DNA from 2 places in the Streptomyces sp. NPDC058796 genome. Region 1 is predicted to be linked to the other one. Evidence: riboswitches for the same ligand, from Rfam matches in the RefSeq annotation. Region 1 holds a riboswitch; the other holds the start of a gene.
What was found. A riboswitch is a leader RNA that binds a small molecule or an ion and turns the genes downstream of it on or off. The one in region 1 is predicted to bind S-adenosylmethionine.

Region 1 (4,813 bases):
TGGCGTCGAGCGAACCGTCCTCCCGTACCTCGTAAGAGACGGGCCCCCGATTGGAGGCGACCAGCACCTGAGCAGTACCGAAGCTTGCAGCCATAAGCCTCAACGTAGCCCGGCCCCGAAAACCTCAAACGTGCCCGGGGACCACTTCGGCGGCGATTCGGTCACGCCACTTGTGTGGAAGATGTGAACAGGCCGAGGATGTGCGGTGCACATTTCAACTTCTCGGGGGGTGGGCACCATGGCCGTACGCACACGTACACGCAGACTCGCGGCCACCGCGGCACTGGTCGCGGCCTCCGCGCTGGCGCTGGCCGGCTGCGGCGACGGAAGCGCCGGTACGCAGGCGGACGAGCGGCCCGCGACCGCCACCGCCGCGCAGAGCCCCGGCCCCACCCCCGAGGCACCCGACAGCGCCGAGCCCTCCACGCCCGCCGTCACGCTGGGGGACCACACCGGCCGGGACGTCGGAGGGGCCGTGCTCGCGGCCAAGGCGGCCCACATCGACTACACCGTCCACCTGCAGGGGACAGGGCGGCAGGCCTCCACCTGGGATCTGGACGAGGAGGTCTGCGAGCAGACCGACGGCCCCGACGGCGTGACGTTCACCGTCCCCCGCGACGGCCGGGACTGCGCCGGACGCCTGCTGGACCCGCCGGAGCCGACCCCGGCCCCCGAATCGACCGAGCCGCAGGACACCGGCACCGGCGGCAGCGGAGGAGGCACCGGCGCCTGCGAGCTGACCAGCCCCGCGGGCAACTGCTACGCCGACGGCCAGTTCTGCGCGAAGAAGCACCGCGGCCTGAGCACCCACGGCCGCGGCGGCGAGTACCTGACCTGCGAGCCGGACTCGGGCGGCACCTGGCGCTGGTCGGACGGCGTCACCGGCTGAGGCCCCTCCCTCACGCCACCCGCCGGGCCGCGTACTCCGCGATCTCCGTCATCGGGGGCCGCTCCTCCGTGTCCACGGAGTACGTGCGCGGCTCGAAACCCTCGGCGCCCCGCTCGAACTGGGTGAGGGCGGGCCGGACCAGATGGCCGCGGGCCAGCCGGAGCTGGGCGGTGCGGTAGATCGCGGCGGCCATGCGGCCCAGCGCCTGGCCGTCCTGGTGCCGGTGCCTGCGGACCCCGACGTCGACCTGCGCGAGGGCATCGAGGCCCACCAGGTGCAGGGCGTCGACCAGCATCCCCAGCTCGACGCCGTAGCCGACGGGGAAGGGCAGCTGTTCGAGCAGGGAGCGGCGGGCCGCGTACTCGCCGCCGAGCGGCTGGACGAAGCCCGCCAGCCGCGGCCAGTGCATGTTGAGCAGCGGGCGGGCCATCAGTTCCGTGACCCGGCCGCCCTGGCCGGGCGCCGCGCCGAGCGGGCGGTCGTACATGGCCTTGACGAGGTGCACGTCCGGGTCGGTGAGCAGCGGGCCCACGATGCCGGAGACGAAGTCGGCGCGGAACTCGCGCAGGTCGGCGTCGACGAAGCAGACGATGTCGCCGCCGGTGACCAGCAGCGAGCGCCACAGCACCTCGCCCTTGCCGGGCACCGCCGGGATGCGCGGCAGGATCGCGTCCCGGTGCACGACCCGCGCGCCCGCCGCCGCGGCCACCTCCGACGTGCGGTCCCGCGACCCGGAGTCCACCACCACCAGCTCGTCGACGAGCGGCACCCGCTCCATCAGCTCCCGGCGGATCACCGAGACGATGCCGCCGACGGTCGCCTCCTCGTCGAGGGCGGGCAGCACCACGCTGACCGACTGCCCGCCGGCGTGCTTGGCGGCCAGGAGCCGCTGGAGCGGCCGGTCCGTCACGGACCAGGAGCGTGCGTCCAGCCAGCGCTCGACTTCTTCCAGCACGGTCGGTGGCTCCCTCTGTGATCCATCTCGCGGTTCGGACGACTATCTCAACCGTCATGGCCGTCGGTTACAGTCTTGAACAACGCGGGCGACCATCGCATGCCGGGGTCGCCGCGTGACCAACAACTGAACACCGCTCATCCAGAGGGGCAGAGGGATACGGCCCGATGAAGCCCCGGCAACCCTCCAGTCGGTTCTTGTCACACGGACGTGGCGAGGCTCCCGGCTAGGGAAGGTGCCAAATCCGTCTCACGGCGAGATGCGTCGTGAGGAAGATGAGGAGAAAGGGCCTCGCCTCACATGGCTGTGCAGACTGTCGCAAGCAACACCGACACCTCCGCTTCCACCCCCTCCGCCGCCTCCCCGGCCGACCTCGGCCCCGCCGCGGCGCTCTCCTGCCGCGAGTGCGGTCACCGCGTGCCGCTCGGCCCGCTCTTCGCCTGCGAGGAGTGTTTCGGCCCGCTGGAGATCGCCTACGACTTCTCGGCGTACGACACCGAGGAGCTGCGGGGACGCATCGAGGCGGGCCCCGCGAACATCTGGCGCTACGCGCCGCTGCTGCCCGTCCCCGCCGACGTGGCGACCAAGCCGAACATCAACCCGGGCTGGACCAAGCTGGTCAAGGCCGACAACCTCGCCCGCGAGCTGGGCGTCGAAGCCGGCAAGCTGTTCGTCAAGGACGACTCCGGCAACCCGACGCACTCCTTCAAGGACCGCGTCGTCGCCCAGGCCCTGGAGGCCGCCCGCGCCTTCGGCTTCACCACCCTCTCCTGCTCCTCCACCGGCAACCTGGCCGGCGCCGTCGGCGCCGCCGCCGCCCGCGCCGGCTTCCGGTCCTGCGTGTTCATCCCGCACGACCTGGAGCAGGGCAAGGTCGTCATGGCCGCCGTCTACGGCGGTGAGCTGGTCGGCATCGAGGGCAACTACGACGACGTCAACCGCTTCTGCTCCGAACTGATCGGCGACCCGGCCGGCGAGGGCTGGGGCTTCGTCAACGTCAACCTGCGGCCGTACTACGCGGAGGGCTCGAAGACCCTCGCGTACGAGATCTGCGAGCAGCTCGGCTGGAAGCTGCCCGACCAGATCGTCGTCCCGATCGCCTCCGGTTCCCAGCTCACGAAGATCGACAAGGGGCTGCAGGAGCTGATCAAGCTCGGGCTGGTCGAGGACAAGCCGTACAAGATCTTCGGCGCCCAGGCCGAGGGCTGCTCGCCGGTGTCCACCGCGTACAAGGCCGGGCACGACGTCGTACGCCCGCAGAAGCCGGACACCATCGCCAAGTCGCTGGCCATCGGCAACCCGGCGGACGGGCCGTACGTCCTCGACATCGCGCGCCGCACGGGGGGCGCGGTGGAGGACGTGACCGACGAGCAGGTCGTCGACGCGATCAAGCTGCTCGCCCGCACGGAGGGCATCTTCGCGGAGACCGCCGGCGGTGTGACGGTGGGCGTGACCAGGAAGCTGGTCGAGGACGGCGTGCTGGACCCGTCGCTGACCACGGTCGTCCTCAACACCGGCGACGGCCTCAAGACCCTCGACGCGGTGGCCGGCACCGGCCTCACCGCCACCATCCGACCGAACCTCGACTCCTTCCGAGAGGCTGGCCTCGCATGAGCGTGACCGTTCGTATCCCGACCATCCTGCGTACCTACACCGGCGGCCAGGCCGAGGTCGCCGCCGACGGCGCGAACCTCGGGGAGGTCATCGCCGACCTGGAGAAGAACCACACCGGCATCGCCGCCCGCGTCCTGGACGACCAGGGCAAGCTGCGCCGCTTCGTCAACGTGTACGTCAACGACGATGACGTGCGCTTCGAGCAGGGCCTGGAGACCGCCACGCCGGACGGTGCGGGCGTCTCCATCATCCCGGCGGTCGCCGGCGGCTGACACGCCTCGTAGTGCCCGTTGCCCCCTCCGTGAGAGAAGCGGAGGGGGCAATTCCATGTGATTGAGCGCGGTAGAGTTGGGGAACGCGCTCCCGATCGAAAGATCCGGAGCCCCGAATTCCTGCTTTGCGCCCGACAAGATGCAGCCAAAATGCAGGCGTATTTCGCGGCTTTTGTTCTCTTTGTGACACCCGACTTGACCCGAATTCAGGCGAAAGCTCGCCATATTCCGGACCGGGTGCGTCCAGATTTCTCGTCCGATTGACCTGTTGCAGACGGCAGTTGGACAGATACATTCAGCCGCGGTCGACGCGTTCCGGCGCACGCCCCCAGTCGTGGGGGGTGAGGTCTGACCCGGGTCCGCGAAGTGCGGATCTGTGCAAGGGCCAGTAATAGGGGAGTTAGGCATGGCTCAGGGCACCGTCAAGTGGTTCAACGCGGAGAAGGGGTACGGCTTCATCGCGGTCGACGGTGGTGCGGATGTTTTCGTCCACTACAGCGCGATTCAGATGGACGGCTACCGCACCCTCGAAGAAGGCCAGCGGGTCGAGTTCGAGATCTCGCAGGGTCAGAAGGGCCCGCAGGCCGACATGGTTCGCCTCAGCGCCTGAGACGTTCGGCCACCGCAAGTAAACGGTTCTTCTCCGAAGGGTCCGCACCTCACCCGGGGTGCGGGCCCTTCGGTCTGCCCGGACGTCGGCGGCCCGACCGTGTTCGCGGGTGGCTGAGCGCGGGCGCGGATCCTCGGTAGGCGCTTGCACTCGATGGGGGCGAGTGCTAATCATTGGCGTTAGCACTCTGAAGGTGAGAGTGACAACGAAGGACCGGGTCGGTGAGGCCCGCGGGCCGGGTGGGGAAGGAACCACGAGGCCGGCGAGCCGTCCGTCGCGGGCGCGGGCGCGGTCCGAAGGAATCACCCCCAGTCCTGGAGGGACCACTTCACATGGCCAAGATCATCGCGTTCGACGAGGAGGCGCGGCGCGGCCTCGAGCGCGGCATGAACCAGCTCGCGGACGCCGTCAAGGTGACGCTCGGCCCCAAGGGCCGCAACGTCGTCCTCGAGAAGAAGTGGGGCGCGCCCACG
Region 2 (4,813 bases), on a different contig from region 1:
GGGAGCGCGGATGAGTACTGCAGCCAACGAATCACCCCGCTCTCGCGGGAAGGCCCCGGCCGGCGAACGGGTCGCCGACTGGGCCGACGGCCGGCTCGGGATCTACTCCCTGGCCAAGGCCAACATGCGCAAGATCTTCCCGGACCACTGGTCCTTCATGCTCGGTGAGATCTGCCTCTACAGCTTCATCATCATCATCCTCACGGGTGTGTACCTGACGCTGTTCTTCCACCCGTCGATGAACGAGGTGGAGTACCACGGCTCGTACGTCCCGATGCAGGGACAGCTGATGAGTGAGGCGTACAAGTCGACGCTCGACATCAGCTTCGACGTGCGCGGCGGTCTGCTGATCCGGCAGATCCACCACTGGGCGGCGATCATCTTCCTCGCCGGCATGTTCGTGCACATGATGCGCGTCTTCTTCACCGGCGCGTTCCGCAAGCCGCGTGAGATCAACTGGCTGTTCGGCTTCCTGCTGTTCGTCCTCGGCATGTTCACCGGTTTCACCGGCTACTCGCTCCCGGACGACCTGCTCTCCGGCACCGGTGTGCGCTTCACCCAGGGCGCGATCCTGTCCGTGCCGATCGTCGGCACGTACATCTCGATGTTCCTGTTCGGCGGGGAGTTCCCGGGGACCGACTTCGTCGCCCGGTTCTACTCGATCCACATCCTGCTGCTGCCGGGCATCATGCTCGGTCTCGTGGTCGGCCACCTGATCCTGGTCTTCTACCACAAGCACACGCAGTTCGCGGGTCCGGGCAAGACCAACAAGAACGTCGTCGGCATGCCGCTGCTGCCGGTGTACATGGCGAAGGCGGGAGGCTTCTTCTTCCTGGTCTTCGGTGTCATCGCGGCCATCGCCGGCATCGCCTCGGTCAACCCGATCTGGAACATCGGCCCCTACCGGCCGGACCAGGTGTCCACGGGCGCCCAGCCCGACTGGTACATGGGCTTCGCCGAGGGTCTGGTCCGCGCCATGCCGGGCTGGGAGATCAACTTCTGGGGTCACACACTGGTCCTCGGTGTGTTCGTCCCGCTGGTGATCTTCGGCCTGTTCCTCGCGATCATCGCCCTCTACCCGTTCATCGAGTCGTGGGTGACCGGGGACAAGCGCGAGCACCACATCCTGGACCGGCCGCGCAACGCCCCGACCCGTACGGCCTTCGGCGTCGCCTGGGTCACGGCGTACATGATCATGCTGATCGGTGGTGGCAACGACATCGTCGCCACGCACTTCCACCTGTCGATCAACGCGGTCACCTGGTTCGTGCGCATCGGGTTCTTCGCCGGCCCGGTCGTCGCCTTCGTGATCACCAAGCGGATCTGCCTCGGTCTCCAGCGCCGGGACAAGGAGAAGGTGCTGCACGGCCGCGAGTCCGGCATCATCAAGCGCCTGCCGCACGGTGAGTTCATCGAGGTCCACGAGCCGCTCAGCCAGGAGCAGCTGCACACGCTCACGGCCCACGAGCAGTACAAGCCGGCCGAGATCGGCCCCACGGTCGACGAGAACGGCGTCCAGCGCAAGGTGAAGCGCACGGACAAGCTGCGCGCCAAGCTCAGCAAGTCCTACTACGGCCCGGAGTCGCAGATTCCGAAGCCGACCGTCGAGGAGTACAAGGAGATCACGAGCGGCCACGGCCACCACTGACCCTCCAGCGTCGCCACACCACGGTCGAAGGGCCCCGTCCGTTCCGCGGACGGGGCCCTTCGCCGTGCCCGGGGCTGGATAGGGTGGGAGCACACCTTCTCTGCGTCACGCACACGATTCAGGAGCGGCTCATGAGCGCTTTGACCCCCGCTGGAGGCGACACCGCGGCGGGCCGCTCCTGGCCCGCCCTGCTGAACGGACTGGCGGACGGCCGGGACCTGACCGCCGACGAGACCGCCTGGGCGCTGGACGTGATCATGCGCGGTGAGGCGACCGACGCGCAGATCGCCGGCTTCGCGGTCGGCCTCAGGTTCAAGGGGGAGACCGTCGAGGAGATCTCCGGTCTGGTCCGCACCATGTACGCGCACGCCAACGTGATCGAGGTGCCGGGGCGGACGGTCGACATCGTCGGCACCGGCGGCGACGGCGCGAAGACCGTCAACATCTCCACCATGTCGGCGATCGTGGTGGCCGGCACCGGCGCCAAGGTCGTCAAGCACGGCAACCGGGCCGCCTCCTCGGCGTCGGGGGCCTCCGACGTCCTGGAGAAGCTGGGCGTGAACCTGGAGCTGACGCCGAAACGGGTGGCGGAGGTCGCCGAGGAGGCAGGCATCACCTTCTGCTTCGCCGTGAAGTTCCACCCCGCGCTGCGCCACGTGGCGGCGGCCCGCGGCCAGCTCGGCATCCGCACGGTCTTCAACTTCCTGGGCCCGCTGACCAACCCCGCGGGCGTGAAGTCCCAGGCGATCGGCGTCGCGCACGCCCGGATGGCGCCGATCATCGCCGGTGTCTTCGCCGAACGCGGGCACTCCTCCCTGGTCTTCCGCGGCGACGACGGCCTCGACGAGCTGACCACGACCGCCACCTCACGCGTCTGGGTCGTGCGGGACGGCCGGGTGACCGAGGAGACCTTCGACCCGCGGGACGTCGGCCTCGAACTGGTCCCGGTGGAGGCGCTGCGCGGCGCCGACGCCTCCTACAACGCCGACGTCGCTCGCCGCCTGCTGGCCGGCGAGACCGGTCCCGTGCGAGACGCGGTGCTGCTGAACTCCGCGGCGGCGCTGGTGGCCCTGGAGCCCGGCGACGGCCCGCTCACCGAGCAGATCCGGGCCGGTATGGACCGGGCCGCCGAGTCGATCGACTCGGGCGCCGCCAGGCGGGCCCTGGAGCGCTGGGTGGCGGCGACCCACGCGTAGCCGCCCACCCTTGTGACGTGCGTCCCGCGATCCGGACTCGGGTTGCGGGGCGCCGATCACTTCCCATAAGTTTTCCGACAGGTCATGAGTGACAGTCATGAGGCCCCGGCCGACTGTCCGGCAACCCTCCGTCCGTGGCGGGGTGCCCCGGGTGAAGACCAGGCCGTGGACAGCAAGGTTCACGGCAAGCGCGGACCCCTCGCGAAACCAGGGGTCCTGGGTCGTCCGAGGGAGTCTTCCGTGAACCAGCGAATGCGATAGGGCCGCAGAGCCCCGCCTCCGCATCCCCCTGCTCTTCTCATTCACAGCGTCCTTCTCCGCGCTGGTCCCCACGGGAGTCCTTCCATGTCCGTACCCACCGCTGTCGCCACCCCACTGCCCGTTCTCGGCCGTGATGTCACCGTTCCGCTCGTCACCGGCGGAGAGGTCACCTACGCCGCGCTCGACTACGCCGCCAGCGCGCCCGCGCTGCAGCGGGTCTGGGACGACGTGGCGGCCTACGCCCCCTATTACGGCAGCGTGCACCGCGGGGCCGGTTACCTGTCGCAGCTGTCGACCGACCTGTTCGAGAACGCCCGCAGGACCGTCGCGGAGTTCCTCGGCTGTCGGGACACCGACCAGGTGGTCTTCACCCGGTCCACCACCGACTCCCTCAACCTGCTCGCCGGCGCGCTGCCGGAGGGCTGCCGGGTCTTCGTCTTCGAGACCGAGCACCATGCCTCGCTGCTGCCCTGGAGCGGCGCGGACGTGACCTACCTCGACGCGCCGCGCACCCCCGCGCAGGCCGTCGAGACCCTGGAGCGCGCCCTCGCCGCCCGCGAGCCGTACGGGCCCGCCCTGGTCTGCGTCACCGGCGCCTCCAACGTCACCGGCGAACTGTGGCCGGTGCGGGAACTGGCCGCCGCCGCGCACGCCCACGGCGCCCGGATCGTGCTGGACGCAGCCCAGCTCGCCCCGCACCACCCCGTCTCGGTGGCCGGCCTGGACGTGGACTGGGTCGCCTTCTCCGGGCACAAGCTGTACGCCCCCTTCGGCTCCGGCGTGCTGGCCGGCCGTGCCGACTGGCTGCGCGAGGCCGAGCCGTACCTCGCGGGCGGCGGCGCCAGCCGCAGCGTCTCCCGGCGGGCGGACGGCGGCGTGGACGTCCAGTGGCACGACAGCGCCGCCCGGCACGAGGCCGGCTCGCCCAACGTCATCGGCGCCTACGCGATCGCCTCCGCCTGCAGGGCGCTCACCGAGGCCGGGTTCGACACGCTGGTCGCCCGCGAGGAGTACCTGATCGGGAAGGTGCGGGAGGGGCTCGCCGGGGTGCCCGAGGTGCGGGTCCTCTCCCTCTTCGGTGACGACGCCCCCCGCGTCGGCGTGCTCTCCTTCGTCGTCGACGGCTGGAACAGCTCCCACTTCGCCGCCGCGCTCTCCGCCGAGTACGGCATCGGCGTGCGCGACGGCCTCTTCTGCGCCCACCCGCTGGTGCGCACCCTGCTCGGCAGCGACCCCGAGACGCAGGGCGAGTGCGGGGCCCCCGAGGCGGCGCCCGGCGAGAAGTCCCTCAACGCCATCCGCGTCAGCTTCGGCGCCGGCACCCCGGACGAGCACGTCGAACGGTTCGTGGACGCCGTCAAGGAGCTGGTGCGCGACGGCGCCCGCTGGAACTACCGCACCGAGGACGGCCGTTGCGTGCCCGACACGTCCGCCGCGGACACCGCCGCCGGGACCTCCGCGGTCTGAGCCCGGCCCGGCAGCCGCGAGCCGAGCAGGACCATCCGCAGCGCCCGCTCGGTGGCGTCCGTGAGCAGCTCGGCCGCGCGCACCAGGGCGTCCGCCAACGCCATCGGCGCCGGCATGATGCCGTGGAAGGCGTCCACCCCGGGCACCTCGTGCGCGCCCTCGCCCAGCGTGCCGGCCAGCGCCAGGACGGGACGGCCGTGCAGCTTGGCACGCCGGGCCACCTCGGCCGGGACCTTGCCGC

Region 2: another riboswitch for S-adenosylmethionine. It lies ahead of ACFW47_RS00950 (aminotransferase class V-fold PLP-dependent enzyme); the one in region 1 lies ahead of thrC (threonine synthase).

What each region holds. Positions count from the first base shown of each region.
Region 1 is NZ_JBHYOP010000004.1:354,137-358,949, reverse strand. It holds gene ACFW47_RS13490 (trehalose-6-phosphate synthase) at 1-94, opposite strand, end outside; gene ACFW47_RS13485 (hypothetical protein) at 239-889, shown strand; gene ACFW47_RS13480 (glucosyl-3-phosphoglycerate synthase) at 900-1,844, opposite strand; SAM riboswitch class I at 1,979-2,126, shown strand; gene thrC (threonine synthase) at 2,145-3,458, shown strand; gene ACFW47_RS13470 (MoaD/ThiS family protein) at 3,455-3,730, shown strand; gene ACFW47_RS13465 (cold-shock protein) at 4,137-4,340, shown strand; gene groL (chaperonin GroEL) at 4,673-4,813, shown strand, end outside.
Region 2 is NZ_JBHYOP010000001.1:207,011-211,823, reverse strand. It holds gene ACFW47_RS00965 (Rieske 2Fe-2S domain-containing protein) at 1-14, shown strand, start outside; gene ACFW47_RS00960 (cytochrome bc complex cytochrome b subunit) at 11-1,648, shown strand; gene trpD (anthranilate phosphoribosyltransferase) at 1,780-2,844, shown strand; SAM riboswitch class IV at 2,925-3,041, shown strand; gene ACFW47_RS00950 (aminotransferase class V-fold PLP-dependent enzyme) at 3,190-4,572, shown strand; gene ACFW47_RS00945 (glycerate kinase) at 4,497-4,813, opposite strand, start outside.